Regions from separate parts of the uncultured Pseudosulfitobacter sp. genome, predicted to be linked through region 2. Evidence: riboswitches for the same ligand, from Rfam matches in the RefSeq annotation. Region 2 holds a riboswitch; each other region holds the start of a gene.
What was found. Region 2 has a riboswitch for cobalamin ahead of AAC077_RS06400 (hypothetical protein). Riboswitches for the same ligand answer to the same signal wherever they lie in the genome.

Region 1 (10,576 bases), on a different contig from region 2:
GTTGATGAAAGCGGGCGAACCGCACGGGCTGAAGCTGGTCGGTGCGCGGGCGCAGAACTGGCTGCGGCAAGAGAAATCCTATCGTGCCTTCGGCACTGAACTGGGCCGCGACGCAACCCCGCTCGAGGCTGATCTGCCGCGCTTTGTGGACCTGTCCAAGGAGTTCCACGGCAAGGCCGAGATGGAGGCCAAGGGCATCCGGTCCAAATGCGTGACGCTGTTGATTGACGGGCCGGACGACGCCGATCCGTGGGGCCGCGAGGTTCTGTATCATGGCGACACCCGCGTGGGGCGTCTGACCTCGGGCGGCTATTCGGTGGCTTTTGGCAAGAGCATCGGCATGGGCTATGTCAAACCGGAACACGCGGTGGTGGGGACCAAGCTGAAGGTCAAGATGTTCGACCAGCTTTGGGATGCCGAAGTGGCCGAAGACAGCCCCTATGACCCGAAAAACGCAACGATCCGCATCGACGGATAAGCGCCGGACGCGATGAAACGACAAAAGGCGATGCTTGCGGGCATCGCCTTTTGTTTAACTTACAGCTTGTGCGAGGCGAGCCACGTTACCCATTCGGCGCGGTTGCCATGGAACACATTCAGGTCCACTTCGCCGACGATACCGGGAATGATGCCTGTGGATGAATACTGCCAGAACCGCCAGCGTTGCCCCGGAAAGGCCTCGGACACGTTCCGGGCCGTGGACCGCAACCAGAAGTCATAGCCGCGAAATGAACGCAGACCGTTTTCTTCGAAGAATTTCGGCGTGGTGTAGATGATCGGGCGCAGCCCATAGTGCGCCTCGACGATTTTGATCCAGCGGCGCATCTGGTCGCGCACTTCGCCTGCGGGCGGGCGGACGTGGGCGCAGGTGGGCGAGAACGGGTTCCACTCCATATCCAGCACCGGCGGCAGCATACCGGGCGTGCGCGGTACGTTGCGGATGAACCAGCGGGCCTGATCCTCGGGCGAGGTGCAGAAATAATAGAAGTGATAGGCACCGCGTTCGACACCCGCGCGGCCCGCATCGCGCCAGTGGTCTTTGAACGCCGGGTCCAGCAGGTCGCCGCCCTCTGTCGCCTTGAGAAAGGCAAAGTTCACGCCGTTGCGCCGTGCGGTGTTCCAGTCGATGGACTTTTGGAACCGTGCGGCGTCGATGCCCTGCACCGGATACCGTTGCGGGGCCCGGCCGTTGAAATCGACCGGATGCACGTCCGAGAAATTCGGCGCAAAGATCACACCGGGCTGCGCCGGCGGGGCGCTGGAATTCTGGCCGCCACAGGCGGCCAGCGCCAGGAGAGAAAGCAGGGCAAGACGACGGGTCAGGGACATGGGCGAATCTTTAAAAATCTACGGGTTAAAGCGGGCAGGTGACACCGACGCCACCGTGGCCGCGTCGATCTCGGGCGTTTGTCCGGTGACCAGATCGGCCAGCAATTGCGACGCAGCAGGGGCGGTCTGAAAGCCGTAGCCGCCCTGACCCGCGCACCAGACAAAGGCGGGGTTTGCCGGATCGCGGCCCAACACCAGCGTGCGGTCGGGGGCAAAGCTGCGCAGACCGGCCCAGGATGCCTCCAGCCGCGTGACCTCGGTGGTCACGTGCTGGCTGTAGCGGTCCAGCCCTTCGGCCAGCACCATGTCGTCGGGCCATGCGTCGTGCGGCGTGGTTGCGTGCTGTTCTGCGGGCGACACCAGCAATGACCCAGCATCGGGCTTGGCGTACCACGTTTCATTGACGCCAAAGAAAATCGGCCAGCCGCTGATGTCATGCCCGCCCGGCGCCGGAATACGCGCCATCGACCGGCGGAAGGGCGTGATGCCCACGGGGCGCACGCCCGCCAGTTCGGCAATCTGATCGGCCCATGCACCGGCGGCATTCACCAACGTTGCGGCGCGGTGATCCTGCCCGCCCGCGGTGACGGTCCAGATGCCGTCTGCAAAGCCTACGGCGGTAACCGGCGCATTCGTCAGCACTTGCCCGCCATGGCCGCGCACCTGTTTGGCAAAATCCTGGATCATCCGGTCGGTGTCGATGTCATAGGCTTCGACGTGATAGGCGGCGCGGGTGATCTGGTCGTTCAGGATCGGCACGATGGCACGGGCCTCGTCCACCGAAATCTCGGGGCATTTCAGGGCGGCGGCGTCAGCGTCAAACCCTGCGTCTTCGCCCGCGCGGCCCACCAGCATAAAACCACGGGGGCTCAGGTAGGGCTGATGATAGGCGTCGCTGGCGTGGTTCAGGGCAATGACCGACGGCAACCCGTAGTTCTTTTCGAACAGCGCCGCCGACCGGCCCGAGGCGTGATAGCCAAGCGCCTGCTCGGCCTCTAGCACCGTGACGGTGCCAAGCGCCGACAAACGCGCGGCGGCAGAAACGCCCGCGATGCCGCCGCCGATGACGATAAAATCGCTCATCGGTCGTCCAGCCGGTCGGTGGCGGGGGGCGGTGTTTGCGACAGGGCGGTGATGCGGTCGTACAGGGCTGCGTCCATGTCGAACCCTTCGGCTGCCAGCGACGGCTGCAACTGATCCACGCTGCGTCCCGAAATGATCGGGCGCGGACGGGCAGGGTGGGCGGCAGCCCAGGCCACGGCCAATGTGGCGGGCGACACGTTCATCTCCTCTGCCAGCGCCGCCAGATCGGCGGCCGTCTGGTGCATCCACGGCAAGCCGTAGCGTGTGGCATAGCGGTCGTCGGTGCTCAGCCGGCCCGTGCCTCCAGCGGCGTATTTTCCGGTCAGCAACCCGCCACCCAGCGGCGAATAGGGCACCACGTCGATGTTCTGATCGACGCACATCGGGATGATCTCGACCTCGGCCTGACGTTTCACAAGGTTGTACATGGGCTGGATCACATCAATGCGGGTTTCGAACCGCGCGGCGATGGCTTGGGCTTTCATCACCTGCCAGGCGGCAAAGTTCGACACGCCGATATAGCGGATTGCCCCCTGCGCTTGCAGATGGGCCAGCGTGTCCATGGTTTCTTCCAGCGGCGTGTCGGGGTCAAAGCGGTGGATGTACAGCAGATCGACCATGTCCAGTTGGAGCCGTTTGCGCGACACGTCGAACTGTTCCAGAATGTTGATCCGGCTGGCCCCGCCTGTGTAGGCGACCTTGGTGGCGATCAACAGGCTGTTGCGGTCGGCTTTGACCATGTCGGCCAACAGGCTTTCGGATCGCCCTTCGGTGTAAACATATGCCGTGTCGAAATGGCTGATGCCCGCATCGCGGCAGGCATCAAACATGGCACGCGACGCGGCGGCGTCGGCATTGCCGCCGAATTGCATCGTACCAAAGGTCAGGCGGCTGGCAGGGGTGCCATCGGGGGATGTAAGCTGTGTCATGGGCCAAGATTTACATGGCCATGACAGCGGCGCAATGGGGGGCTGGCCCTCTTTAGTCGGCCCCTTGCGCGGTCGCCCGCTGATAGGCCGGGCGGGCGTGGATGCGTTCGACAAAATCGGCCAGGCGCGGGAAATCCTTGGCGCGGCCCTGCATCATCGCGATCTCTGCGGGAAAGCTTAGCATGATGTCGGCAGCCGACAGATCGTCCAGCACGAAATGGCCCGACGGACGCAGCACGTCGTTCATATAGCCAAAGTGCGAATTCAGTTGTTCGTGAATGCGCGGATGCAGCGGTGCACCCGCCTCGCCCAACCGCCCCACGTACAGGTTCAGCAGGATCGGGGTCATCGCGGACCCTTCGGCAAAGTGCATCAGCTCAAGGTGTTGCACATAGGCGGGGTCGTCTTTCGCAGGCACCATCTGGGGCGCGTGTTTGGCGCAGATCACTTCGACGATGGCAGCGCTTTCGGTGATCAGCCGGCCATCCATCTCGATCATCGGGGATTTGCCCAGCGGGTGAATCGCGGTCAGTTCCGGCGGCGCGAGGTTGGTTTTCTCGTCGCGTTTGTAATGCTTGACCGTGTACTCGGCGCCGGCCTCTTCGAGCAGCCACAGAATACGATGAGAGCGGGACCGGTTGAGGTGATGCAATGTGATCATCCGCTCAGGTTGGCACGGGAATCCGGCGTTGGAAACCGGTTTTTCAATGTCGTGACGCAAGGAGAGGTTTCAGCCAAGAACCTGACTGCGCGGGTTTGTCGTTTCGTCGGGCGCGGTTTATCAAAGTGGCTGACACTGGTTCGGGGGCGTCTGTGACTCGCATATCCTTTCTGACACTTTTTGTGCTGCTGCTGGCCGGTCCTGCGGCCACACAAGTGCAGCCCGACGGCTGGAACGCCGAGAAATGCAGCCGCTATTCGGTTGCATGGACGCAGATGACCGCCGGCGACATGGCCGGTATCAGCGCGCGGTTCCTGGACGATCATGCCGCCTTTCTGGCGTCGGGGTGTTTGCAGGGTCGGGTGTGTCCGGTGAGCGATGCAGAATACGAACTGGCCGATACTTTGGCGCTGATGGCGGTGGCCGAGGGCATGGCCGGATCGTTCCTGCCGTTTTCCTGCGCGGTGCCGGAATGAAGCGGTTGCTGATGGTCACGGCGCTGTGTCTGGGCGCCGCAGGGGCTCAGGCCGCCGAGGTTTGTACCCTGGTTATTGATGCGCGCAGCGGCGCGGTTTTGATGGAGCGGGGCGACTGCGACACCCGCGTGACGCCCGCATCAACGTTCAAGGTGCCGTTGGCGCTGATCGGGTTTGAGACGGGGTTTCTGACCGATACGCAGACACCGGTGTTCACGCCGCACGACGGCGACCCGGATTGGGGCGGCGCAGCATGGCAACAGCCCACCACGCCCGAACGGTGGCTGAAATATTCGGTGGTCTGGTATTCGCAGCGGATCACGCGGACACTGGGCGCGGATGTGCTGCGCAATCATGCGCTGGCCTACGGGTACGGCAATGGCGATTTCTCGGGCGATGCCGGGTTTGACAACGGGCTGGAACGCGCATGGATCGCGTCTTCGTTGAAAGTATCCCCGCGCGAGCAGGTGGCATTCCTGCGCGGGCTGGTGGCCGATACGCTGCCTGCCACCCCGCGTGCGATGGCGCTGACCCGCGCGACGGTCGAAACACGAAAGGTGGACGGCTGGCAGGTGAAGGGCAAAACCGGCACCGCCTTTCCGCGCCGCGCGGACCGGTCGTTTGACCGCGCTGCCGGATGGGGCTGGTTCGTCGGTTGGGCGCAAAAGGGCGAACGGATAATGGTTTTTGCCACGCTGTCCAAGGCCACCACGCGGCAGGACGGATCACCGGGCAACCTGACCCGCGATGGGTTCTTGCGCGACTGGCCCGCATTGGCGCTGACACTGCCCAAGGGGTGACCGCGCAGAGGCCAAGCGAAATATCACCGCCTTCTAATTTGGGATATGTTATAACGTTACGAATCATGACATAGGTGCGGCCTCATCACTTAAGAGAGGTACAAATGATGCAACTGTCGTTCTCAACGCACATCGCCGCAACCGCCCTTGGGGCCTTGGTTTTGTGCGCCCCGCTGGCGCGGGCAGAAACAAAGACACACAGTCACGATCACGCCGCACACGATCATGCACACAGCCACGACCACAGCGCAGACGACATCTATCACGGTCATTTTGACGACAGCCAGATTGCCGCGCGCACGCTCGCGGATTGGCAGGGCGACTGGCAATCGGTCTACCCGCTGCTGCAAAACGGCACGCTGGATCCGGTCATGCAGCACAAGGCCGAAAGCGGCGACAAATCAGCCGCCGACCATCGCGTCACCTACGAGACGGGTTATAAAACCGACGTGGACCGTATTGTGATCGACGGCGACACCGTGACCTTTACCCAAAACGACGTGACCTTTGGCGGCACCTATGCCGATGATGGCTACGAGGTTCTGACCTACAAGGCAGGCAACCGCGGCGTGCGCTACATCTTTGAAAAGGTCGCAGGCGACGCGCAGGCGCCCGCGTTCATCCAGTTCAGCGACCACGCCATCGCCCCCCAAACGGCAGGGCACTATCACCTGTATTGGGGCGACGACCGCGCCGCATTGCTGGACGAGGTGACCAACTGGCCCACCTACTACCCGTCCGACAAAACCGGCGACCAGATTGCGGCGGATATGATGGCACATTAGAGCCGCTTACTCTGACCGCATCAGGCCCCGGCACACCCGGGGCCTGACTGTCGCCAACACAGGCTCAAGGCTCACCCTGCCATCTGCCGTCAAATATCATTTCTTCCAGCGGCAGACGGCGCGACCAGCCTTTGACCTCCAGCTCGGGGCGGTCATACAGCTCGTCGACATAGCCAAGACACAGGTAGCCCACGATTTCGATCCGGTCGGGAATGCCCAGAATGGCCCGCAGGTCCGCATCCCGAAAGATGCTGACCCAGCCCATGCCGATCCCCTCGGCTCGCGCGGCCAACCACAGGTTCTGGATCGCGCAGACGGTGCTGTAGACATCCATGTTCGGATTGTGCGTGCGCCCCAGCACCACCTTGCCGCCCCGCGACCGGTCGCAGGTGACGCAGATGTTGACCGGCGCCTTGCGGATGCCCTCCAGCTTCAGCGATGTGTAAGTTTCGCGGCGGGTCCCTTCGAACATCTCGGCGGCCTCGGCATTGGCTTGCTGAAAGGCCCGCCAGACGCGATCGCGGTCTTGTTGCGCGCGGATCACGATGAAATTCCACGGCTGGCTCAGGCCGACCGACGGCGCGTGATGCGCCGCCTCCAGCAGCCTGCGCAACACGTCATCCGCCACCGGATCGGGCAGAAACTGGTCGCGCACGTCGCGGCGCGTGTGGATCGCTTTGTAAACGGCGTCTCGTTCAGCGGTGGAAAAGGGCGCGGCCTGCGCCAGCGCGGTGGATGTCGTCATTGTTTGGTCCCCAACAACACGTATATGCGGCCACCCTGCCGTCCACGCGGGGCACACCGTGCTGTCTGGCCGGTCTTCTGACTTGGGATCGCCTGGCCCCCTGCGCCTTCCCGGAGTGATCCAGTGGCATGTGCAGCAGGCCATCCCCCTTACAGCGTTGGGCACGTGCCGGAATTTCACCGGCTTCCCGATTCTCCCGACAGGCGGGCACCAGACAGGGGCAGGATGCACGGAAATTGCCGACGAACAAAAGCCCCACAGACGAAAAAAGGCCCCGGACGCTGCCGGAGCCTTTCAAATTCAGATGTCAGCCGCGCTTATTGCGGAATGTCGCCTTCGATGCCTTCGACATAAAAGTTCATGCCAGCCAGCGTGCCGTCATCGGCCGTTTCACCCTCGGCCAGCCAATCGCTGCCGTCCTGCTTTTTCAGCGGGCCGGTGAAGGGGTGGTATTCACCCGATGCGATCTGGTCTTTCAGCGCCAGCGCCTCGGCTTTGACCTCGGCGGGAACCGCGTCCGAAATCTCGCCGATGCCAACCATGCCCGGGCCAATACCGTCCCATGTTTCTGTCGAGGACCAAGTGCCGTCCATCACGGCCTTGGTGCGGGCGATGTAATAGGGTGCCCAGTTGTCGATGATCGAGGACACGCGCGGCATGGGCGCGTATTGCCCCATGTCGGATGCCTGACCAAAGGTGATCACGTTGCCCGCTTTTTGCGCCGCAGCCTGCGGAGCGGTCGAGTCGGTGTGTTGCAGGATCACGTCTGCGCCCTGTTCGATCAGAACCTTGGCGGCGTCGGCTTCCTTGGCCGGATCAAACCATGTGTAAGCCCAGATGATCTTGAACTGGACGTCAGGGTTAACCTTCTTGGCATGGATATAGGCCGAGTTGATGCCACGGATCACTTCGGGGATCGGGAACGACCCGATATAACCGACGATGTTCGATTTGGTCATCGCACCGGCGATATGCCCCTGAATGGCGCGGCCTTCATAGAAGCGGGCCGAATAGGTCGAAACGTTGTCAGCGCGCTTGTAGCCGGTGGCGTGCTCGAACTTCACGTTCGGGAATTTGGCCGCAACGTTGATGGTCGGGTCCATGTAGCCGAACGACGTGGTAAAGATCAGATCGGCACCGTCCAGCGCCATCTGCGTCATAACGCGTTCGCTGTCGGGGCCTTCGGCCACGCTTTCCACGTAGACGGTTTCGACCTTGTCGCCGAACTCTTCTTCCAGGGCCAGACGCCCTTGGTTGTGCTCGTAGGTCCAGCCGCCGTCGCCGACGGGGCCGACAAAGACAAAGCCGACCTTGGTCTTGTCCTGGGCAAAAGCGCCCGTGGCAAGGCCCAGCGTCAAGGCCGCCGTGGCCATCAGTTTGGTGAAGGTCATGAGTGTTATACTCCCCGGTTTATTGGCCTCAGTGCGAGGCATGGAAAATGCGCCCCAGAGAACCCGGTGCGCGGGATTTGTCAGCAGACAGGATCACCAGAACGATGATCGTTACGATGTAGGGTGACATTGCCAGATACTCGACAGGAATGGCAACGCCCGCGCCTTGCAGATTCAACTGCAACTGGGTGATGCCGCCGAAAAGATAGGCGCCCAGCAAAACGCGCCACGGCTTCCACGAGGCGAAGACGACCAGCGCCAATGCGATCCAGCCGACGCCGGCGGTCATGCCTTCGGTCCATTGCGGCACGCGGATCAGCGAAATATAGGCCCCGCCCAACCCCGCACAGGCCCCGCCGAACAGGATGGCGGCCATGCGGATGCGTTTGACCTTGTAGCCCAGTGCATGCGCCGCATCGTGGTTTTCCCCAACGGCGCGCAACACCAGACCGGCGCGGGTGTATTTCAGGCCCGCCCAGACGCCCAGCACGATCAGCAGCCCGATATAGACCATCGCATCATGGCTGAACAGAATGCGGCCCAGCACCGGAATATCGCTCAGCGGGCCAAGGTCCAGATCGGCCATGCGCGGCGGTTTCACCCCCACATAGCTTTGCCCCATCAGCGCCGACAGCCCCAGCCCGAACAGGGTCAGCCCAAGGCCGGACGCCACCTGATTGGCCAGCGCCACCTGTGTCAGGAACACGAACAACAGCGACAGCACCGCACCGCCCGCCGCCGCCCCGATGAACCCCAGCGCGGGCGATCCGGTGTTCACCGCCACGATAAAGCCCGCGATGGCGCCGACGATCATCATCCCCTCGACGCCCAGGTTCAGAACGCCCGCACGTTCCACCACCAGCTCGCCCGTGGCGGCCAGAAGGATCGGGGTGGCCGCACTCATCAGGGCGGCCAGCAAAAGGATCGGATTGATTACTGACAGGTCCATCACGCCACCTCTGCCGCGCCGAAACGCAGCCTGTAGTTGGTCAGCACATCCAGCGCCAACAGGAAAAACAACAACATGCCCTGAAACACCTGAATGGCGGCAGCGGGCAGGCCAAGCTGCGATTGTGCAATGTCACCGCCGATATAGGTCAGCGCCATCAACGCACCGGCCAGCAGAATGCCAATGGGATGCAACCGGCCCAGAAAGGCCACGATGATCGCGGTAAATCCATAGCCCACGTTAAAGTCGATGGTGATCTGGCCCGCTGGTCCCGCGACCTCGAACATGCCGGCCAGCCCCGCCAGCATCCCCGACGCGCCCAGACAGAACAGCACCAGCCGCGCGGGGTTCACACCGCCGAACTTGGCCGCCCGCGGCGCTTCACCCGTGACCCGAATGGCAAAACCCAGCCGGTGCCGCGTCAGCAGAACATAGGCGAATATCACCGCAATCAGCGCGGCCACAACGCCCCAATGCATCCCCGATCCGGCGATGATCTCTGCGTTATGAGCGGATGCATATTGTTGCAGGTTCCGCGAACCCGGAAAGCCATAGCCTTCGGGGTTTTTCAGCAACCCCAGGGACATCGACGACAAAAGCTGCTCGGCCACGTAGACCAGCATCAGGCTGACCAGAATTTCATTGGTCCCGAACTTGACCTTCAACAGCCCCGGGATCATCGCCCACAGGAACCCGCCCAGGCCGCCACACAGGACCATCAGCGGGAAAATCCACCATGCGTCCAGCGGATAGAACGCCAGTGCCGCCGCCGCTCCGCAGATCGCACCGATGATGTACTGCCCCTCGGCTCCGATGTTCCAGATGCCCGCGCGAAACCCCAGCGCCAGCCCCATGGCGATCAACACCAAGGGCGCGCCTTTGACCAGCAGTTGCGGGCGGTAATAAAACGCAAACTCTCCAAACAGCGGCTGCCAGAAAATCGTCAGGATGGATTGCAGCGGGTCCTTGCCCAGCACCGCAAACAGCAGCCCGCCAAAGACCATCGTCGCCAGCACCGCCAACAGCGGCGTGGCCAGCGCCATCGCCCGGCTTGGCTGTGGCCGCTTCTCAAGCCTGATCATGCGCGGCCCCCATCTTCATCTTGCAAAATAACCGCGCCCCGAAGGGCCGGTCGGCCAAATATCCAAAGGTCACACATGGGCCACCTCCATCCCGTGTGCGCCGCCCATCATCTGACCGATCTCGGCCACCGTCAGCCCTGCTGCGGGGCGCACCGCACTCAGCCGTCCTTCGTTCAGGGCGGCAAAATTGTCTGAAATCTCCATCAGCTCGTCCAGATCCTGCGAAATCACGATCACCGCAGCACCGCCTTCGGCCAGATCCAGCAGCGCCTGCCGGATCGCGGCGGCGGCAGAGGCATCGACACCCCAGGTGGGCTGGTTCACCACCAGAACTTCGGGCCGTTGC
Region 2 (10,576 bases):
GCATGCCCCGACCACCGCCGCCCCAGGACGCTTTCAGCATCAGCGGATAGCCGACCTCGGCAGCCTCGGTGCGGATCGCGTCCATATCGGTGCCCAGCACTTCGGTCGCAGGGATCACCGGCACACCGGCCTCGACCGCCACACGCCGCGCGCTGGCCTTGTCGCCCAGGGCGCGCATGGTTTCGGCCTTGGGACCGATAAAGGTGATGCCCGCCGCGTCGCAGGCATCGACGAAATCGGGGTTTTCCGACAGCAGGCCGTACCCGGGGTGGATCGCGTCGGCACCCGACATGCGGGCCACGCGGATGATTTCCTCGATGCTCAGATAGGCCGCGACCGGCCCCATGCCTTCGCCAATGCGATAAGCTTCGTCCGCCTTGAACCGGTGCAGCCCCAGCTTGTCCTCTTCGGCAAAGACGGCCACCGTCTTTTTGCCCATCTCGTTGGCGGCCCGCATGATGCGGATGGCGATTTCACCACGGTTGGCGATGAGAATTTTGGAGAACTCAGTCAAGGTGGACATCCTTATGTAAGTAACGACCTGATGGTGTTCACGCAGGGTGTAGGTCAAATTATGCGACTGTTACAACCCAATGACACCGCTCAGCGGCGCGTTTGCGGCGCATCCGGTCTGCTCTCTGACATGTTAGCGCACAGACTCAGCAGGGCTGACGCAGATCGGGGCATTTGACAGGCGCGCCCATAGCGGTCGGGACGGAACAAAGCCGGACAGGGCGTCCGTGCAGGCGGGGCGTTCCGTGCGGGGTCTGCAATGAGAACATCCGTGGAACACCCTTTCCCTCGGGACGCGGGACCTGTATATCGGGCCACATGAGCAGTTTCGATGAAATGGACGCCTTTGAAGGCGCTTCGCTGTCCGCCCGCGCCATGGCCGCGCGCCCGCAACCCTATCTGGACGGGTTGAACCCTGCGCAACGGGCCGCTGTCGAACAGATGGACGGCCCAGTGCTGATGCTGGCAGGGGCGGGCACCGGCAAGACCCGCGCGTTGACGGCGCGAATCGTCCATTTGCTGATGACGGGACGCGCACGCCCGAACGAGGTGCTGGCCGTGACCTTTACCAACAAGGCCGCGCGCGAGATGAAGAACCGCGTGGGCCAGATGCTGGGCCAGCAGATCGAAGGCATGCCGTGGCTGGGCACTTTCCACGCCATCTGCGTCAAGCTGCTGCGGCGGCACGCGGAACTGGTGGGGTTGAAGTCGAACTTTACCATTCTGGACACGGACGACCAGTTGCGTCTGTTGAAACAACTGGTCAGTGCGGCGGGCATTGACGACAAACGCTGGCCCGCGCGGCAACTGGCCGGGGTCATTGATGCATGGAAAAACCGCGCGCTGACGCCGGACAAGATCCCGGCGGCGGATGCGGGGGCCTACAATCACAAGGGTGTCGAGCTGTACGCGCAATACCAGCGCCGGCTGATCGACCTGAACGCCACGGATTTCGGTGACCTGCTGTTGCACATGGTCACGATCTTTCAAAAGCACCCCGATGTGCTGGAACAGTATCAACGCTGGTTCAAATACATCCTTGTGGACGAATATCAGGACACCAACGTCGCCCAGTACCTTTGGCTGCGGCTGCTGGCGGGCGGGCACAAGAACATCTGTTGCGTGGGCGACGACGACCAGTCGATCTATGGCTGGCGCGGGGCCGAGGTGGGCAACATCCTGCGGTTTGAAAAGGATTTTCCCGGCGCGCATGTGGTGCGGCTGGAACAGAACTACCGCTCGACCCCGCATATTCTGGCGGCAGCGTCTGGCGTGATTGCGGGCAACTCGGACCGGCTGGGCAAGACGTTGTGGACCGAAGAGACCGAGGGCGAGATGGTGCGCCTGATCGGCCATTGGGACGGCGAGGAAGAGGCCCGCTGGATCGGTGAGGAGATCGAGGCGGCGCAGCGTGGCACCCGTGGCCTGCGGGCGATGAACCTGGACGAGATGGCGATCCTGGTCCGTGCTTCGCACCAGATGCGCGCCTTCGAGGACCGGTTCCTGACCATCGGGCTGCCCTACCGCGTGATCGGTGGCCCGCGCTTTTACGAGCGTTTGGAAATCCGCGATGCGATGGCCTATTTCCGTGTCGTGGTGTCGCCGGACAATGATCTGGCGTTTGAACGTATCGTCAACACGCCCAAGCGCGGCCTTGGCGACAAGGCGCAGCAGACGATCCAGATCACGGCGCGGGCCAATGGTGTGAACCTGGTCGAAGGCGCGCGGATTGCGGTTGAACAAGGGCTGATTAAGGGCAAGGGGGGTGCCGAGCTGCGCAAGCTGGTCGAGGGTATCGACCGTTGGTCCGCGATGCTGCGGTCGAACGGCACCCGCGTTCTGGACGATGACGACAGCGTGGTGGACACCGAAACCGACACCGCGCCGGACTATACCCACATCGAACTGGCCGAGGTGATTCTGGACGACAGCGGCTATACCGCCCACTGGCAGAACGACAAGACACCCGAGGCACCGGGGCGGCTGGAGAACCTCAAGGAGCTGATCAACCAGCTGCACAATTTCGAGAACCTGCAAGGGTTTCTGGAGCACGTTAGCCTGATCATGGACAACGAGCAGGAAGGCGAGGGCGCCAAGGTCAGCATCATGACCCTGCACGCGGCCAAGGGGCTGGAATTTCCCATGGTGTTCCTGCCCGGCTGGGAGGACGGCCTGTTCCCCTCGCAACGGTCAATGGATGAAAGCGGGCTGAAGGGGTTGGAGGAAGAGCGGCGGCTGGCCTATGTCGGCATCACCCGCGCCGAGGAAGTGTGCACGATTTCGTTCGTGTCGAACCGGTTCGTGTTCGGTCAGTGGCAGTCGGCCCTGCCGTCGCGGTTTATCGACGAATTGCCCGCCGACCACGTCGATGTGCTGACCCCGCCGGGGCTGCACGGTGGCAATTACGGTGCGGCCGGCATGGCCGAGGTCAAATCCCGCCTGCACGATGCTGCGGCCGATGCCAATGTCTACAACTCGCCCGGATGGCGGCGGTTGCAGGCGCGCAGTCAGGACCGGTCGGTCAGCCAGCCCCGCGAAAGCCGCAACACCACCATCGACGCCAGCGCCGTCAGCAGCTTTACCGTCGGTGAACGGGTGTTCCACCAGAAGTTCGGCTATGGCGCGGTTGTCGGGATCGAGGGCGACAAGCTGGAGATCGCGTTTGAAAAGGCGGGGCTGAAAAAGGTCGTGTCAAAGTTCATCACCGGCACCGACGATATTCCGTTTTAGGGCATGACCCCAGGGCACGTCGCAAACAGCCGCTTGCTGCCGTCTTTGCACTTGCTGTGAATCGGCTGCACTTCTAATCTGAACGTCCAAGGTGCCGCCCACGGGCGGAGAATTGGGAAGCCGGTGAGATGCCGGCGCTGCCCCCGCAACGGTGAGGGTGGGATGCAACGGGCAAGGCCACTGGGGACAGTCCCCGGGAAGGTGCCCGTCGCAGGCCGCAAGGCCGCCCGCCCCAAGCCCGGAAACCAGCCTTGGTGTTACGTGAATCGCGGGTGGCGATGGAGGCGGCTGTGCACAGGTCTGTTCCCGTGCTGCCCTTCCCGAACCATCCGTCCAATGGAATACGTCACGGGGCGTGACGGGAAAGGACGACAGATGTTTTCAAGGATCGTGGCAGGGCTTGCCGATCTGGACAATGCCGGTGCCGACGGCGATGCGGCGGCGCGGGCGGGGTTTCTGGAATGGGTGTTTACCCTGCCGCAGGACGTGCGGCCCAGACAGGCGGCGCGCGATGTGCTGGCGCATTGGGAGGATGACAACCCCGGCCCTGCGGTCAGCGCTTTTCTGGATCATATCGCAGCGGCGACGCATCACATTCCGACGCCACAGCGCCGGGGTGGGGCTGCGGGGCGTCGGATGGTGCATTAAGCGGTTTGGCACTGCGTAACCCTCACCTGTTGTCAGCGTGAGCCAGCAGTGGTTTTCGACAAGCGATTTGGTTGGGGAAACCGATCGACAGGTCTGCTCTCCTTGGGGCTCAAAGCAGCCCTTAGGGCGATTTGCTCTGAATGTCCGGTTCGAGCCTGTTCCTCTTTCCCCCGCGCGGAATCAAGGCCGAAGGCCGCCGCGCATCGCCGGGCCGCCCCACGGCACGGCGATTTGGTTGCTGTTGCGCGTGACGGACAGGTTGGATGTGCTTGGCTGCCATAAAGTGCCAGTCACAGAAGCAGGATCGCCGCACCACGGCCCGACGATGCGCGGCTTCGCATTCCATTTCTAACGGCAGCTTCGTCCCGCACAGCGACCAATCGCGCCGCGCGCCGACACCACATTCCGAACCCCCTCACAAACATAAAAAAACGGCGGCCCCGGGAGGATGGGACCGCCGCCTTTGCAATTGCCGGGACCAGGGAGGAGGAGAGGCCCGACAATTTTAGGGTGCGACGGGATCTGGGAGGAGAGACCGCCGCGTATTTTCACCACCGGGCCAGGGAGGAGGAGAGGCCAGGTGGCGATCCGTATCCCCGTTTGACCGGGGTAGAAGGTGCGGCGGCACTTGGGAGGAAGGGCCGCCGCCTAGTTCACCACCGGGTCAGGGAGGAGGAGAGACCCAAGTGGCGATCCAAACCCCCGTTTGACCGGGGTATCCTGTGCGGCGACACCTGAGGGAGGAGCGGTGTCGCCGCGTTAGTCACTGCGCAGGTCAGGGAGGAGGAAAGACCGGCAGCGATGTCGTATCCCCGTTTGATCGGGGAAAAGGTGCGGCGGCATCAGGGAGGAGGAGAGATACCGCCGCGTCGTGACGGACATTTCCGGGAGGAGGTGAAAATGCCCGAACTCGTATTACTTGTCGCCGTAGGCTGCCTCGGTGGCAATCCGGCGGATTTGCGAGCGGTGCAGGCCGAGATCAGCGAGATCGCGATCACCCAGGCTTGCCAGCTCGTTGAATGTTGTGCGGTAGACCGCGCGTTTTGCCTGACGTGCCGCAGCGGCGTCCAGCAGGCGTGCTGTGGTTGCCAGCAGACGCTCGGTCAGGCTTGCGTATGTGGTTGTCTGGTTCAGATAGGCCATGTTCGTCGGTGCCTCGGATGTTTGTTTTGCGTTCGTTTGCGTTCGTGTTGACTTCAATTTAGTGAAATGCTGCGCCTGCACAATAGACGTATCAACAATGCTGCCATGCAGCAAATGCATAGGGGGCACTGACCTATTTTTGCAAAGCGCCCAAGCCTTGTGCAAACCGCCGTTAGGGGTTGCACCTGCGGCGGCAACTGCCACAACAATGGCTGTGAAAAGAGGTATGACATGACACTTACAAACGATCTGATCACCGCCGCGCTGAAACGAGTCGCCTTGCCCGATGGCGGCGACCTGATCAGCCGCGATTTGATTCGTGCCATCCAGATCGACGGCAGCGCCGTGCGCTTTGTCATCGAGGCACCGACGCCCGAGGCCGCGCAGGCCATGGGGCCGGTCCGCGAAGCGGCGCAAGCTGCCGTGGCCGCCGTGTCGGGCGTGGACAGCGTGCAGGTGGCCCTGACCGCCCACGGCCCCGCCGCCAAACCCGCGACACCGCCGCCCAGCCTGAAGATCGGCGGCCACCCCAAGCCGCAGGACGGCCCGACCAAGCCGTCGGGGGTTCAGCGCATTCTGGCCATTGGCTCGGGCAAGGGCGGTGTGGGCAAATCCACCGTGTCGTCGAACCTGGCCGTGGCGCTGGCCAAACAGGGCCGCAAGGTGGGGCTGCTGGATGCCGATATTTACGGACCCTCGCAGCCGCGCATGATGGGGGTGAACAAACGCCCCGCATCGCCCGACGGCAAGACGATCATCCCACTGCACGCGCATGGCGTTACGCTGATGTCGATCGGTTTCATGATGGAAGAGGGCAAGGCCGTGGTCTGGCGGGGCCCGATGCTGATGGGCGCGCTGCAACAGATGCTGGGGCAGGTGCAGTGGGGCGAGCTGGACGTGCTGCTGGTCGATCTGCCGCCGGGCACCGGCGATGTTCAACTGACCCTGTGCACCAAATCCGAACTGACCGGGGCCATCGTGGTCAGCACGCCGCAGGACGTGGCGCTGATTGATGCACGCAAGGCGCTGGACATGTTCAAGACGCTGAAAACCCCTGTGCTGGGGCTGATTGAAAACATGTCGATGTTCATCTGCCCCGACTGCGGCGCGCAGCACGAGATTTTCGGCACCGGTGGCGTGGCGACCGAAGCGCAGAAGATGGGTGTGCCGCTGCTGGGGGCCTTGCCGATTGATCTGGAAACGCGGCTGGCCGGTGACAATGGCACACCGGTAGCCGCGGGCGACGGACCGATGGCGCAGGCCTATGCCAAGATCGCCAAGGGGTTGATCGACGGCGGCATGGCCTGAGGCTTGCCTAATCCTGGGCGCGGTTTGCCTCTATATACATGCAAGCCGCGCCCAGCACGCCAAGCGCCAGCATCATGCGCGGGCATCACAACACCAGTTTCAACATCGGTATGGCCCCCAGGCTTTGGCCCGATCAGGGCAAGGATGCCCGCAACGGCCATGTTCAGCCGTGATGATTTCAGGATGGCGGAACAACTTGCCGCGAGTCAGGGAAAGTTCTTGCCGTCACTGAATGATCTGCCCGAGGTCAAGGAGAGCTCCGCGTTCACGATCGAGGCGGTGCAGACGACTTATTGGATCGGCAAGCAGCGGGATGGCAGCGGCGCGCGGGCGCAGGTGCTGATCAGGGATTTTTACGTCAGTGAACTGGCGTTTCCAGGTGAACACCTGGCCCAAATCGTCTTTTTGTTTATAGGCGAAGCTTTAATTACGCTCAGGGAAGCGGCTAAATCTAGCAAACACCGATTATTTAACCGTCATGGCAAAACTAATCGCCAAGAAGGTGATTTTTTGAAGAATTCTCCTTTTCTATACATCTGATATGTGAGACTACCCATAACGTAGCGAGTGTCGTGTTTAACGTCTTGGATTGATTACTATCCTTCATAACGGCTCGTTCGAAACCTTATTTACATTTTCACGAGCAGGCCTCTCTAAGCCATTTGTCTTAGCTTTGATGAGAAGAAGGAAATCCGCCGCGCGTAAATGAAAAAAGGACTATTGGTTCCGATGAAAAGTCTTGCACGTAAGCTAGCACGGGTAACCTGTCTGTTTGGCCTGCACCGTTGGCGGCAGAGCAAAAGCATGCCAGAGCAGGTTTGCCGGACCTGCGGTCAACGACGCGGTGATTACACATAAACCTGATCCCATGGATCAAAGTTAATCTTGTTGCGGCGATCTTGAACCGTTGTGTGAATTTCTGTGTTTGCGGCCTGCATCGCGCAAGCGCATAGCCGCCGTGCAATTGGCATCCGTTATGGGCGCGAGGGTTTTAGCAAGCTGTCATTGCTAAAGTGTCTGGTCTGAACTTGAGCGCCTGGCGCTGCCCCGCCCGCTCCCCACCATCCCTCAAAACACTTTGCTGCAGGTTTCTGTGTAAATCACTGCACTTTCCAATGTCGCGCTACATCTCATGCGCAAGCCGCGGGATTTCATGGGATCGGGGTGGGCTGGCGCGGGTGGTGTGGGAAATCATGGGACGAGATTGGGAAATGACCTCTGACTTCCGAATCACAGGGCCGTGATTTGCAGATTCGGGGGTGATTCAGCGGGCGATGGGCGCTGACCCTTGAGAACGTAAGGGAAACATGGGATATCCGGCGGCGCTGTGGATAAGTTTTTTGGGAAACTATGGGCGACCATTCCTAGTGTGGTAGCCGCACAAGATGTTGTGTTATTTTCTCATATTCAAACCAATTGAGCTAAATTCCGCCGATTTTTATCCACAATATGTTGTGTATAACCTTGCTCGCGGGGCACAGTTTGTGGCTTGGTCCCATAAAAAACTATTGCCGCCCATGAATTCCCATGCGATCAATTGTTCATCGGATGAGAACGAGACACGGGGCACCAAACGACCCCACGCAGACAAACAAGACTCTAGCAGGTTTCATACAGGCACCTCGCTTTCATCAGACCAAAGATCCGGCGCGCGAGCGAGCAGACATCCCCCCAGGTGGCGCGCGCAGCTGGACATCCCGCCAAGCGGGACAAGGCGGCGGGTTGATCAGTGGCAGCAGATCAACCCGCCGTTTTTATTTCAAGCTCTGGGGACGACATTCGCGGGGGCGCGAGACACACAAAGCCCGAACCATAACGGGCGCAACATTGGGACGGACCAGGCCAGATGGCACGCAGGTTCAGAGGCGAAAGCGACCACAAGGTGGACGCAAAGGGCAGGGTGTCAATCCCGGCCTCGTTTCGTCGTGTGATCGAAGGGTCCGATCCCGAATGGAAAGACGGCCTGCCGCCCCGCATCATCATCGTCTATGGCGGCAAGACCCGCGACTACCTTGAAGGTTTCACCATCGAGGCCATGGACGAGGTTGACGAGAAAATCTCGAAACACCCGCGCGGCTCTGCCAAGCGCAAGGCGATGGAGCGTCTGTATTCGACGCAAGCCATTGAAACCGTGGTCGATGACACGGGCCGCATCGTCCTGTCGGCAAAGCTGCGCGAAAAGATCGGGCTGACCGACATGGCCCGCTTTGCAGCCTCGGGCGATACCTTTGAAATCTGGAACCCTGACACCTTTGATGCGGTCCATGACGACCTTGAGGGTGACGGTTATGATCCGGATGTTGATCCGTCCGTCTATCTGGACGGGGAGTTGGAATAATCATGGCTGGGGGGCCACATATTCCGGTTCTGATCAACGCCATCCTGCGCCATTGCGCACCCATCACCGGGACATGGCTGGACGGAACCTTTGGCGCGGGGGGCTATACCCGTGCGCTGCTTGAGGCGGGTGCCGACCGCGTGATCGCGGTTGACCGCGACCCGCTGGCCTTCGAGATGGCGGCGGGCTGGGTCGGCGACTATGGCGACCGGATCGTCATGCAGCAGGGCGTGTTTTCGAAACTGGACGAATATGTACAGGATCTGGACGGTGTTGTACTGGATCTGGGCGTCAGCTCGATGCAACTGGACCTGGCCGAGCGCGGATTTTCCTTCATGCGCGACGGACCGCTGGACATGCGGATGAGCCAGGACGGCCCGTCGGCGGCCGATCTGGTCAATGACGCAGACGAGGCGGTGCTGGCCAATGTGCTGTTCCATTACGGTGAAGAACGCGCCAGCCGCCGCATTGCCAAGGCGATCGTGCGGGAGCGTGATGTCGCGCCGATCACCACGACCCTGCGTCTGGCCAAGATTGTCGAATCCTGCCTGCCACGGTCCAAGCCGAACCAGTCGCATCCCGCCACCCGCAGCTTCCAGGCGCTGCGCATTGCGGTGAACAACGAATACGGCGAGCTTTATCAGGGGCTTATGGCTGCCGAACGGGCGTTGAAACCCGGCGGGCAACTGGCTGTGGTCACCTTTCATTCGGTCGAGGACCGCATGGTCAAACGGTTTCTGACCGCGCGCACCGGCAGTCAGGCCAATGCCAACCGCTATGCCCCCGAGACCGAGGCGCAAGCGGCGCAGTTTACCCAGAAGACCCGCAAGGCCATTGCCGCCGACGCGGACGAGGTCGACGCCAACCCGCGCGCGCGCTCGGCCAAGCTGCGGGTGGCCACGCGCACCGACGTCCCGTCAGGTCAGATTGACGCTAAATCCATTGGAATGCCGTACACGGCAGGAGTGTTCGAATAAATGCGATCGGTTCTTTATATTCTGACAGTGATAACCGTGATCGGGTTGGCGTTCTGGGCCTACCGCGAGAATTACGCGACACAAAAGGCGTTGAACGACACGGACAAGCTGCGCCACCAGATCCAGCAGTCCCATGCGCGGCTGGCGGTGTTGCGGGCCGAATGGGCCTATCTGAACCGTCCCGACCGGCTGCGCGACCTTGCGGATGTGAACTTTGACAGCCTCGGCCTGTTGCCGCTGGCCCCCGAACAGTTCGGCATGATTGATCAGGTTGCCTATCCGCCTGCGCCGGTCCTGTTGCCCATCACCAATCCGGTGGATGTCTCGAACATGGAGGCAAGCGAATGATCCGCGTTCCCCTGCGCCCGCTGGCGCGCATTCTGCCGGCCCGTGCGAACGGCGAGAACCCCGACGCGATCGAGCGCGAGAACAAGCGCATCCGCCACGAGGAAATGCGCGACCGGATGCGGGCGCGTGCCGAAAGCCGTTTGCTGATTTTGGGCATGTTCTTTGTCTGCGCCTTTGTGGTTGTGGGCGCGCGCATGGGGCTGTTGTCGATCTCCGAGCCGATGGAGCCGCGCGCCTATGCGCCGGGGGCGTCCATCTCGGCGGCGCGGGCCGATATTGTGGACCGCAACGGACAATTGCTGGCCACCAACTTTGAAACGCACGCACTGTATGCGCAGCCGACCCATATGATCGACCCGATGGGGGCCGCTGAAAAGCTGGTGCAGATCTTTCCCGACCTGAAGCACGACCGTCTGGTCAAGGATTTCACCGGCAAGCGCAAGTTCCTGTGGATCAAGAAAACCATGAGCCCCGAGCAAATGCAGGCGGTGCACGAGATCGGTGACCCGGGCCTGATGTTCGGTCCGCGTGACATGCGGCTGTATCCCAACGGCACGCTGGCCGCCCATGT
Region 3 (10,576 bases), on a different contig from region 2:
CACCGTTTGTTCGCCCAAGCTGGCGCATTCCACCAGCCAGGCGTCGTCGTATTTCCCGGCGGCGCGCAGCGCATTGCGCACCTTGTCGATGTTGCGTCCGATCTTCATCACCACCAGGGCATCCGCCGACCTCATGTGACGCACGAGGTCGTCTTCGGGCAATGTGGCCATCACCACGCTGAGAACATCGTCCCCCCAGGTGATCGGCAGGCCCGTTGCGGTCCACGCAGCCGACATTCCGGTGATCGCGGGGACAACCTGCACCGGCACGCTGTCTTTCAGGCGGGTGTAGAGGTGCATGAACGATCCATAAAAGAAGGGATCGCCTTCACAGAGCACGACGACATCCTCGCCCTGTTCGGCAAGGGCGCGCAGATGTCCGCAACAGTCGGCATAAAAGCCGGAGAGCGCGGCGTTGTAGTCGGGATGATCCACAGAGATCTCTGTGGTCACGGGGTATTCCATCGCGAATTCAATGACGCCTTGGGGCAAAATCCCGTCAACAGTCTTGCGCGCGCGGCCCGCACGGCCCGCTTTTCGGAAAAATGCCACATGTCGCGCCCCCGACAAAAGACGATGCGCGCGCACCGACATCAGATCGGCAGCACCGGGCCCCAGCCCCACGCCATGGATCACACCGGTTGGACCGCCCACAGTCATTCTGCCCGGCTCGCGATGGCGTTGATCGCAGCGACCGTGATCGCGCTGCCGCCAAGGCGCCCCTCTATGATGCAGCAGGGCACGGGCTGGCTGGCCCAGAGGGCGTCCTTGCTTTCGCGGGCGCCGACAAAGCCGACGGGGCAGCCGATGATCGCAGCGGGGCGCGGGCAAGCGGGATCGGCCAGCATGTTCAGCAGGTGAAACAGCGCGGTCGGCGCATTGCCGATGGCGACAAGCGCGCCGTCCAGATGTGGCCGCCACAGTTCAAGTGCGGCGGCGGATCTGGTGTTGGACATCGCCCTGGCCAGATCGGGCACCGACGGATCACGCAGGGTGCAGATCACCGCGTTATCGGCGGGCAGCCGGGTGCGCGTCACGCCTTCGCTGACCATATGTGCATCGCACAGGATCGGCGCGCCGCCGGCAAGGGCCGACCGGGCGGCGCTGGCAAAGTCCGGTGACATCTTCAGGGAGTGCTCAAGCCCCACCATGCCGGCCGCATGGATCATGCGCACGGCAATCGGTTCCTCGTCCGGGGCAAAGCGTCCGAGATCGGCCTCGGCCCGGATCATGGCGAAGGACTGCGCATAGATCGCGGCCCCGTCGGTTTCATAGGTATGGATCATTGGAAAAAGGGTGCTCCGGTAATGAGGTCATGGGGGTCGAGCCCGCGTTGGTTGGGGTCATCGGCAGCGGTGCCGTCGCGCACGATGTCGAACGCGCCGTCACGGCCCACCAAGGTGACGTTGGCGGGGGTTCGGCGCGCGCAGCCCTTGGCACAGCCAGAGACGTGCAGCGTACCGTCGATATGCGGCGCAAGGCGTCGCGCGATGTCGCGGGTGGAGACGGTCGCCGAGGCACAATAGGGCGCGCCCACGCAGGCGTTGACATGCAGGACCGGATCGGCGGGATCGGTGACAAAATCCGTCCCTTCGGGCATGTCCGCATTTTCCAACAGCACACTGCGCCAAGGGGTCAGCCGCACGGCTGCGATGGCTTTGGCTTCGATCAGTCTGGCCATCGCGTCTGCATCTATCTGCCCAAAGGCGCAGCCGACCAATGCGCCAAGCGGCACCGGCCCGATGCAAGGGGCCGGACCGGGGGACCGGGGTGTGGCGTTGCACCACGCGTGGGGCAGTGCGTTGCCGGTGCGCACGCCGGACATGCGGCGTTGATCCGGGGTGATGCGTTCGGACAGCCAGTGCGCCATCTCGATCAGGGCGGTGATGGCGTTGTCTTGCGTCACGGCGCGCCCTGCCGTCGCGCCATCAGCCAGCAAGATCAAGCCGTTTGCCCCCTGTTCAAGCCGAATATCCGCACTGTCCCCGCGCAGCAGCGGACGCGGGCCGCAATCCACGGCAAAGCCGACCTTTGCAGGCAGTTCCGGAAGGTCGGACAAGCGCGACAGCAAAGCCCCGGTCAAGCTCTGAGTCAGATCGCCCGTCTGCCAGAACGGGCTGACCAGGATGTTGCGGCGGCTTTCCTGCGCGGGATCGGCGTCCAGCAGGCCCAGATCGCCCAGCGCTTGCAATACCGTGTCATGGTCCGTTTCGGCCACACCGCGGATTTGCAGGTTTGCGCGGTTGGTGACCTCGAGCCCCGGCTGACCATAGCGCCGCGCCAGTTCACACAGGCCCAGAACCTCAGCCGCCGTCAGACGCGCAAAGGCCGGGCGCACGCGCATCACCAACCCGTCTGCGGCCATCATCGGCCGGTAGGCACCCGGGCACCACCCCTTGATCTGCGTCGCGGTCATCGCGGCACCGCCATATCCGACAGCACCGAATTGCGGCGCGTTTGCCACAGGCCCGCATCGAGCAAGGCGGCAAACCGGGCCTGCATCGCGCGGTGCGCTTCAGGGTTGGCGTCTTGCAGGAACCCGTCGGTTTCCGGGTCGCCCAAGGTCGCATCGTGGTAAAGATCAAACAGATGCGCGGGCACGACGCCTGCCAGATGGGCAAAGCTTGCCATGTGGTCCAAGGTCGCCGCAATCTCGGCTGCGCCGCGAAATCCGTGGTGTTTCATGCCTGCGATCCAACCCGGATGGCTGGCGCGGGAATGGACCACGCGCGCGATCTCTTCGGTCAGTCCCATTGCACGCGGGTGCGCGGGGTCCGTGTTGTTCAGGTGATAAAGCGCCGCAGCCCCGCCCGTCACAGCCTGGGCTGCGGCAAAGCCTGCCTCGTGGCCGGCATAGTCTGCGGCCAGCAGCAGATCGGTTTCGGGCAGGTCCTGCGGATGCACGAAGCTGTCCGCGGATGCCACGCGCGCACGGATGCCGCCCATGTCCAGCCGCGCGTCCGTGCCGTCCAGGGCCCACGAACTTGCCTTGAGCCACGCCAGACCCGCCTGCGCGCGCCCTGCTTCGGTATAGTCGTCCAGCGCGGCCCCCATGCCCAGACCGAACTGCCCCGGCTGCGGGCCGTAGACCCGCGCCAGATTGTCCACCGCCACATAGGGGTTCCAGTCGGGTGCCTCGTCGCGGGCGGCCAGCGCACGCACCGCTTGGGAAAACAGCGCCGAGAGGGTCGGGAACACGTCACGAAACAGGCCCGAGACCCGCAAGGTGACATCGACGCGCGGGCGGTCCAGTTCGGTGATCGGCAGGACTTCGATGCCCGAGACCCGTTCCGACCCTGCATCCCACAGCGGGCGCACGCCCAGCAGGTGCAGTGCCATGGCAAATTCCTCGCCTGCGGTGCGCATCGTTGCCGACCCCCACAGGTCGACGATCAGGGTGCGCGGCCAGTTGCCCTGATCCTGCAAATGGCGGCGCACCAGTTCATCGGCAAGCCGCACCCCCTGCGCATGGGCCGCCCGTGTCGGCACCGCACGCGGGTCGGTTGTGAACAGGTTGCGACCTGTCGGCAGAACGTCGCGCCGTCCGCGATAGGGCGAGCCTGACGGACCCGCCGCGATACGCCGCCCCGCCAAAGCGTCCAGCAAGGACTGTCGTTCGCGCGCCACCGATTGCGCGGTGGCAAAAGGCGCATCGCCGCGCGGCGACCGGCCCCAGATATGCAGGCCCTCGCCGAACTGGCTTTCCTTGATGTCGCAGACAAACCGGTCGATCCGCGTGATCGCCTCGGCACTGCACCCGGCGCTGTCCAGCCCCAGATCCTGCTCGACCCCCTGCACCTGTGCCTCGGCGCGGATATCGCCCTGAAGCCGGTCGCGGCGGCGCGGGTCCAGACCGTCGGCATTGGAAAATTCGTCAAGCAAGGCTTCGAGCCGGGCCAGACGTTCGGGTGTGCCGCTTTCGCGCAGGGGCGGCGGGATGTGGCCCAGCGTCACGGCCCCGATCCGTCGCTTGGCCTGCGCCGCCTCGCCGGGATCGTTGACGATAAAGGGATAGATCACCGGCAAGGCCCCCGTCAGCACCTCGGGCCAGCAGGTGTCGGACAGTGCGACGGATTTGCCGGGAAGCCATTCCAGCGTGCCATGCGCGCCGATATGCACCAGCGCGTCGGTTTGCGACTGAAGCCACAGGTAGAAGGCCACGTAGGCGTGGCGCGGCGTGCGCGACAGATCGTGATAGCTGTCGTCCCGCCCTTGGGCGGCAGCACGTTCGGGTTGCAGCGCCACCACCACTTTGCCGCAAGCGATGGCCGCGAAGTGAAACGCGTCGTCCTGCACATCGGGATCGTCCTGGGGGTCGCCCCAGGCTTCGGACAGGTGTGCGCGCAGCGTGTCGGGAAGACGTGCGAGGGCGGCTTTGTATTCGGACAAGGGCCAGCGGGTGCTGCGCGCCGCCAGAGCCTGATGCAAGGGCACGCCGTCGGTGCAGACGTCATAGCCCGCGGTTTTCAGATCCTCCAGGATGGCGTGCGCCGACTGCGGCGCGTCCAGGCCAACGGCGTGGCCCATGTTCCAGTCCTTGCCCGGATAGGTCGACAGCACCAGTGCAACCCGAAGCGCCGCCGGTGGTGTCTGCGCCAGCCGTGTCCAGCCCTGCACACGGTCTGCGATTGCCGCGATGCGACCTGCATCGGCCCGGTGTGCAAAGCGGGCATATTGCAAATCCGGGTCCCGCTTTTGCGGGTCCTTGAAGCTGGCGACACCGGCGGTGATGCGACCGTCCACTTCGGGCAGAACCACATGCATGGCCAGATCGGCGGGCGACAGGCCGCGTTCCGCGTCGGCCCAGGCCTTGCGGGTCGAGGTTGCCAATGCCACCTGAAACACCGGCACCTGTGCGGCATCCAATGGCGATGTGCCGTCCGCGCCTTTGCCGGAAAAGGCCGTGGCGTTGACCACGGCCACAGGTGCGTATTGTCTGACCTGTCGACGCAGCCACCCCGCCGCTTCGGGTGATTTGAGCGATGGCGCGAAAAGCCCGCATACGTTGAACCCACGCGCGCGGAACGCCGCGAACAGCGCGGTGATCGTGGCCAGATCAGCGGCCGCCAGATAGGATCTGTAGAATACGATCAGAACGCGCGGCTGGGTCTGTGATGGACCTGCATCGTCGGGCAACACAGCGACCAGCGGGCAGCATGCGCCAGTCTCGGGGGTCCATGCGCCGACCACGGGCAGCGCCTTGGAGCCGATAACCGGCCCTGCATACAGCCCCGCAGCCAGGGCCAGTTGTGCCAACGCAGCCTGTGCCGCGACCACTCCCCCGGTGTCGCACAGTTTCGCAAGCCGCCGCAGGGTGGATATTGGAACTGTCGACACAGCATCCAGCCGGTCATCCACACGCCCGTCCGCAGGCAGCACGGCAAGGGCGATGTTCTTTTCCTCGGCCAGGGCGCGGATCTGCTGCAAGCCGTAGGGCCAATAGGGAACGCTGCCGATCAGCCGGATCAGGATGCCCTTCGCCCCCGAAAGGGTCTGGGCAACATAGGTGTCCACCGACAGCGGATGTTTCAGCGCGACGATATTGGCCAGACGCAAGGACGGCAGACGCCCCTGCGCGCCACCACCGCGCCGCCAGCCTTCGGCGAAGGCGCCAAGGTCGGAATCAGACAAGGACAACACCACCAGATCTGCGGCACTCTGGCCCAGATCCATTGGCGTCTCGGCCTCGTCCAGCCCGTGGCTTTCCCGAAAAACGACATGCACGGCGCGGCTATCCTGTGACCAGCGGCTGTGCCGCGCCAAGTGCGTTGCGGATCACCTGTGCGTCGATGTCGTCATGTTCGGCGATCACCACGAGGCGCCCCTGGCGCGGCTCGTCCGGTTTCCACGGGCGATCATATTGGTGGCGCACACGCATGCCGACGGCCTGCACCAACAGCCGCATCGCCTTGTCCTGAACCGCTGCATACCCTTTGACGCGCAGGATGTTGTGATCCTGCGCCAGCTTCCCGATCACGCGCACAAGATCGTTGGGGTCGGTCAATTCGGGAATATCCACGACAATGCTGTCAAAATCGTCGTGTTCGTGGTCGTCCGCACCGTCGTGATGCGAGGGGCGCGCGTCCATGTCGTCCTCGGCTGCGGCTTCCAGTCCCAGAAGGATGCGCGGATCAATCGCGCCCTCGGCCACCTCGACCATGGGGATCGGGCGCGCGGCCTTGGCGGCGATGACGGCGCGGGCGCGTGCAACCCCTTCGGGGCCTGCAAGGTCGGGCTTGGTCAACAGAACGATGTCGGCGCAAGAAATCTGATCTTCGAACACTTCGGACAGCGGTGTTTCATGGTCAAGGCTGTCGTCCGCCAGACGCTGCGCGTCGACCGCGGCGATATTGGGCGCGAAACGCCCGGCTGCCACCGCTTCGGCGTCGGCCAGCGCGATCACCCCGTCCACCGTGATCCGCGAGCGGATGTCAGGCCAGTCGAACGCCTTGAGCAGCGGCTTGGGCAGTGCCAGACCAGAGGTTTCAATCAGGATGTGATCAGGACGCGGGTCCAGCGCCATCAACGTTTCGATGGTCGGAATAAAGTCATCCGCCACGGTGCAGCAGATGCAGCCGTTTGCCAGTTCGAGAATATTCTCGGCCGGGCATTCGGGAATTGCACATTGCTTCAGAATTTCGCCGTCGACACCGACATCGCCAAATTCGTTCACGATGACGGCCAACCGCCGCCCGCCCGGATTCAGCATAAGCTGGCGCACCAGCGTGGTTTTGCCAGATCCCAGAAAACCGGTGATGACAGTGACGGGGAGTTTTGCGAGATCAGACATGGGGCACCTCCGGGGGCGGAATTCGGGCAACACAATTGCGTTTGAAATGTTCGGGACGCTCGCGCCACGGAATCAGTCCGTCAGCGGTGGCATGATAGCGAAGGGCCCCATCGAGGATCATCGCCGGGTCGTTGTTTTCATCTACGTTTGCAAAGACATAGGTCCAGCGTTCCCCGCCGCGCAAAGCGACGGTGCAGCCGTGATCGCAGTTTTGCAAACAGTCTACCGCAGTCACCCGAAGCCCATCGGGGCGGTCCAGCTGTGCTATTGCGTCAAAAAGCGCCTGACCCGGGCGACGGCCCTCTTCGGCCATCTCTTGCCCGCGTCGGCATTTGACACAGACAAGCAATTCGGTCTGATCGTTCATCGCTTCTGCCTCCATAAAATATGGAACGCGGCAAAGGTGGCGAGGTGTACCTGCAAGGCAGAGTGTCTCTGCGAGGCAGAATTGCCCCGACACCGGAACACCCCGTCCGGTTACGTCGTTCTATGATGGCAGGTCTCCCGGCTTACGGATTTAGGCCTTGAAGGCCTGTGACCATGATACCTTCCCAGCGCAATGCCAGTGGTGTCACACAGTCTTTCCGTTCACGGTCGCGGGGGCGGCTGTGCTTCACCGTGAAAGATCACGGCTGCACATTCCCTTTTCACCTGCATGAGCAGGCACCAATCACACCCGCATGTGCGCTGAACCAAAAAGGCTTGTCAAGACAATGCAGGCGACAGGGCAATTGCCATTGGTGCGACGGGCGGTCGGGCGCTGCTGCGCAGGGTGTTTGCGGGTTTTGGTGCGTTTGGGCGGGGGCTATGCGCCCTGACTTTAGCCTTCGGGGCCAGCCCCGCCGCGCCAGCACCCGCGACCGTTTGACCCGCACACTCGTGAATTGCCCCCTGCTGCGAATTCAGGCATAATCCGCATCAGCAGTAAGCTGCGGCCAAAGAATGCCGCGATGGTGTGAGGCGAAACCATGATCCGATTGACGGCCCTAATCTCGTGTCTGGCCCTTGTCGCCGCCTGTGGTGGCGGTGGGACCAGATATTCCAGTTACAATGCAACGACCTATCAGTCGCCCGGCGCGCGCGCGTCGACGCCCCTGGGGCAGCCTGCGCCGGTGCTGTTTGCGTCGGGACCGATTGCGAACGCCTGTCAGGCCTCGGGGCGCAAACAGGCGAACCGGGCGCGGTGCGGCTGTGTGCAGGCGGTGGCGGATATGTCGCTGAGCGCTTCGGACCAGCGGCGCGGGGTCGGGTTCTTTAACGATCCGCACAGCGCGCAAGAGATGCGCACGTCGGATTCGTCCAGCAACGAGGCGTTCTGGAAGCGTTGGAAGGCGTTTGGCGATCAGGCCGGACAGCTTTGCGGCTGATTACAGGTCTTTGATCCACACTTGCAGCGGTTTGGCCGTGGGCGCGTCTGCGTCCACGTCTTTCCACGTGAACTGCGCGGTGGCCCCGTCCAGCGGGGCATAGCCGCGTTTGCGCCAGAAGGTATCAAGCGGGCGGTAGTCGGCGGGCCGCAAGGGGTGGTCGGCAGGGCGTTGCACGGCGCAAAAGGCGGATTTGCTGTAGCCAAAGGCGCGGGCGGCGTCCTCGCGGGCGTCAAAGAACCGGTGCCCGATCCCCTGCCCGCGATGGTCGTCCAGCAGCACGCTTTCGGCGCAATAGAACACATCGTCGATGTTTACGCCGGTGCCGTCGAAGGCCTGTGCGAAATCGTCGGCGTGATCGCTGAGGGGTGCAGCGGTGGCGGCCCCCACCAGCCTGTTGCCGTCATAGGCCCCGACCACGACCGCCTGTGGCGAGGCGCGGAAGGCGGCAAGGTAACGGCGTTCATAGTCCAGATCGCCGTCGTAGAGGTAGGGCCAGTCGCGGAACACCGTGATGCGCAGGCGGGCCACATCGCCAAGGGCCGCATCCAGCGCGGCGCCGGTCAGCACGTGGCACTGGGTCACGCGACCTGTGCCGTCCAGTCGGCCAGATTGTAATAGGTGGTAACGCGGGCGATCTTGCCGTCCTTCAGGTCGAAAAACGAGCCTGCGGGCAGCTTGTAGGTTTGATTGCGCGCCGCTGGCAGGCGTGCGTCGGTTTGCAGATAGGTGCCGTTGACCACATATTCGGCCGCAGCACGGGTTTCATCCGCGTTCACGAACACCTGCATATCGGTCAGGTTTTCGGCATAGCAGCGGGTCATATGGGCGCAAAAGTCGGCAAAGAGCGCCTTGCCGGTGCGGACCTGCCCTTCGTTCACGTGGTGGGCCACGTCGTCGGTCAGGCAATCCAGCATGGCGTCGGTGTCGCCTGCGTTGAAGGCGTCGAAATAGCGGTTCACCACGGACATGGGCGGTTCCTTCAGGTCAGCACGGTGGGCGGGCCCCAGCGGTCGTGCAGGTGGGCGATGATCTGGTCGCGGGCGCTGCGGTAGTTGACCAGCTTGGCCTCGCGGGTTTCGCCCAGGCCGGTGGGGTCCATGATCGGCCAATAGGCGATTTCCAGATGGTAAAAGCGGGTCAGATCCAGCGCGCGGCGTTGCGAGGCCGGCGACAGCGCCACGATCAGGTCGAAGCTGCCCAGATCGTCGCCCCAGTCTTCCATCTGGTCAAAGCTGCGCGAGCGGTGGCGCGACAGTTCGACGTCGATTTCCTGACAGACGGCGATGGAGAAGCCGTCGATTTCCATGTCGGCCTTGACCCCGGCGGACTGGACATAGGTGCCGGTGCCATAGAACTTTTTCATGATCGCCTCGGCCATCGGAGAGCGCACCGCGTTGTGGTCGCAGCAAAACAGTACCGATTGGGGCAAGGGTGCAACCATTCTAACCGCCGAAATGCAGGACGCAGATCAGGGTGAACAGGCGGCGCGCGGTGCCTTCGTCGATGTCGGCCTTGCCCGCGAGGCGTTCTTGCAGGACGCGGCTGCCTTCGTTGTGGATGCCGCGGCGGGCCATGTCGATGGTTTCGATCTGGCTGGGGGGCAGTTTCTTGACCGCCTCGAAATAGCTTTCGCAGATCTGGAAGTAGTCCTTGACCACCTGACGGAACGGCCCGAGCGACAGGTGGAATTCGGCGGCTTTGGCGGCCTCTTCCGTGGTCACGTCGAAGACCAGCCGGTTTTCGCGGATGGCCAGCCCAAGGTGGTACGGCCCCGGCGGCACCTCGCGGTCGTCGCGGGCGGGCAGCGCAAAGCTGTTTTCTTCCAGCAGGTCGAACAGGGCGACCTTGCGTTCCTGTTCGATCTCGGGCGTGGGGGGCGGCAGGTTGCCGTCGTCTAGGTCGATGTGGGTGATGCGGGACATGTCGCATCCTTTGCGTGTGAGTCTGACCAAGGTTAGACCATGAATGCAGCCGGGTTCAATCGGCCCGCTGCGTCATGTTCTGGCATTCAGGCGGTTCAGGCGGGCGGTGACCGACAGGCCGTGGGCTTGCAGGCTTTCCGATGTGGCCAGCGTTTCGGCGGCGGGGCCGATGGCGCGCAGGGCATCCGGCGTCATTTGCGCCAGCGTGGTGCGTTTGACAAAATCCATCACCGACAGCCCCGAGGAGAACCGCGCCGAGCGGGCGGTGGGCAGCACGTGGTTGGGGCCGCCGACATAGTCCCCGATGGCCTCGGGCGTCCAAGCACCAAGGAAGATGGCGCCGGCGTGGGTGATCTGTTCGCTGAGTTTTGTCGGGTCTGCGACCATCAGCTCCAGATGCTCGGGGGCGATGCGGTTGCTGAGGGTGGCGGCGGTGGCCAGATCCGGCACGGTGATGACCGCGCCGAAATCGCGCCAGCTTGCGCCCGCGATGG

Region 1: it holds a riboswitch for cobalamin, as region 2 does, so the genes downstream of both, bluB (5,6-dimethylbenzimidazole synthase) here and AAC077_RS06400 (hypothetical protein) in region 2, are expected to answer to the same signal.
Region 3: it holds a riboswitch for cobalamin, as region 2 does, so the genes downstream of both, AAC077_RS15860 (DUF1636 domain-containing protein) here and AAC077_RS06400 (hypothetical protein) in region 2, are expected to answer to the same signal.

Annotation. Positions count from the first base shown of each region.
Region 1 is NZ_CAXBJW010000007.1:20,570-31,145, reverse strand. Features, by position in the region: gene AAC077_RS15415 (FAD-dependent oxidoreductase) at 1-478, shown strand, start outside; gene AAC077_RS15410 (GH25 family lysozyme) at 538-1,329, opposite strand; gene AAC077_RS15405 (FAD-binding oxidoreductase) at 1,348-2,412, opposite strand; gene AAC077_RS15400 (aldo/keto reductase) at 2,409-3,341, opposite strand; gene AAC077_RS15395 (glutathione S-transferase) at 3,394-4,002, opposite strand; gene AAC077_RS15390 (hypothetical protein) at 4,155-4,478, shown strand; gene blaOXA (class D beta-lactamase) at 4,475-5,278, shown strand; gene AAC077_RS15380 (metal-binding protein ZinT) at 5,386-6,063, shown strand; gene bluB (5,6-dimethylbenzimidazole synthase) at 6,128-6,808, opposite strand; cobalamin riboswitch at 6,858-7,038, opposite strand; gene AAC077_RS15370 (BMP family ABC transporter substrate-binding protein) at 7,126-8,199, opposite strand; gene AAC077_RS15365 (ABC transporter permease) at 8,228-9,148, opposite strand; gene AAC077_RS15360 (ABC transporter permease) at 9,148-10,230, opposite strand; gene AAC077_RS15355 (ABC transporter ATP-binding protein) at 10,300-10,576, opposite strand, start outside.
Region 2 is NZ_CAXBJW010000001.1:1,283,910-1,294,485, reverse strand. Features, by position in the region: gene AAC077_RS06410 (pyruvate carboxylase) at 1-514, opposite strand, end outside; gene AAC077_RS06405 (UvrD-helicase domain-containing protein) at 832-3,243, shown strand; cobalamin riboswitch at 3,316-3,512, shown strand; gene AAC077_RS06400 (hypothetical protein) at 3,619-3,891, shown strand; gene AAC077_RS06395 (DUF1127 domain-containing protein) at 4,807-5,154, opposite strand; gene AAC077_RS06390 (Mrp/NBP35 family ATP-binding protein) at 5,266-6,342, shown strand; gene AAC077_RS06385 (hypothetical protein) at 6,381-6,515, shown strand; gene AAC077_RS06380 (hypothetical protein) at 6,502-6,882, shown strand; gene mraZ (division/cell wall cluster transcriptional repressor MraZ) at 8,189-8,680, shown strand; gene rsmH (16S rRNA (cytosine(1402)-N(4))-methyltransferase RsmH) at 8,683-9,657, shown strand; gene AAC077_RS06365 (cell division protein FtsL) at 9,658-10,005, shown strand; gene AAC077_RS06360 (penicillin-binding protein 2) at 10,002-10,576, shown strand, end outside.
Region 3 is NZ_CAXBJW010000007.1:126,305-136,880, forward strand. Features, by position in the region: gene cobI (precorrin-2 C(20)-methyltransferase) at 1-654, opposite strand, end outside; gene AAC077_RS15840 (precorrin-8X methylmutase) at 657-1,286, opposite strand; gene cobG (precorrin-3B synthase) at 1,283-2,416, opposite strand; gene cobN (cobaltochelatase subunit CobN) at 2,413-5,724, opposite strand; gene cobW (cobalamin biosynthesis protein CobW) at 5,732-6,790, opposite strand; gene AAC077_RS15860 (DUF1636 domain-containing protein) at 6,783-7,172, opposite strand; cobalamin riboswitch at 7,267-7,476, opposite strand; gene AAC077_RS15865 (hypothetical protein) at 7,759-8,157, shown strand; gene AAC077_RS15870 (GNAT family N-acetyltransferase) at 8,158-8,742, opposite strand; gene AAC077_RS15875 (ketosteroid isomerase-related protein) at 8,739-9,128, opposite strand; gene AAC077_RS15880 (low molecular weight phosphatase family protein) at 9,140-9,601, opposite strand; gene AAC077_RS15885 (UPF0262 family protein) at 9,603-10,082, opposite strand; gene hisD (histidinol dehydrogenase) at 10,155-10,576, opposite strand, start outside.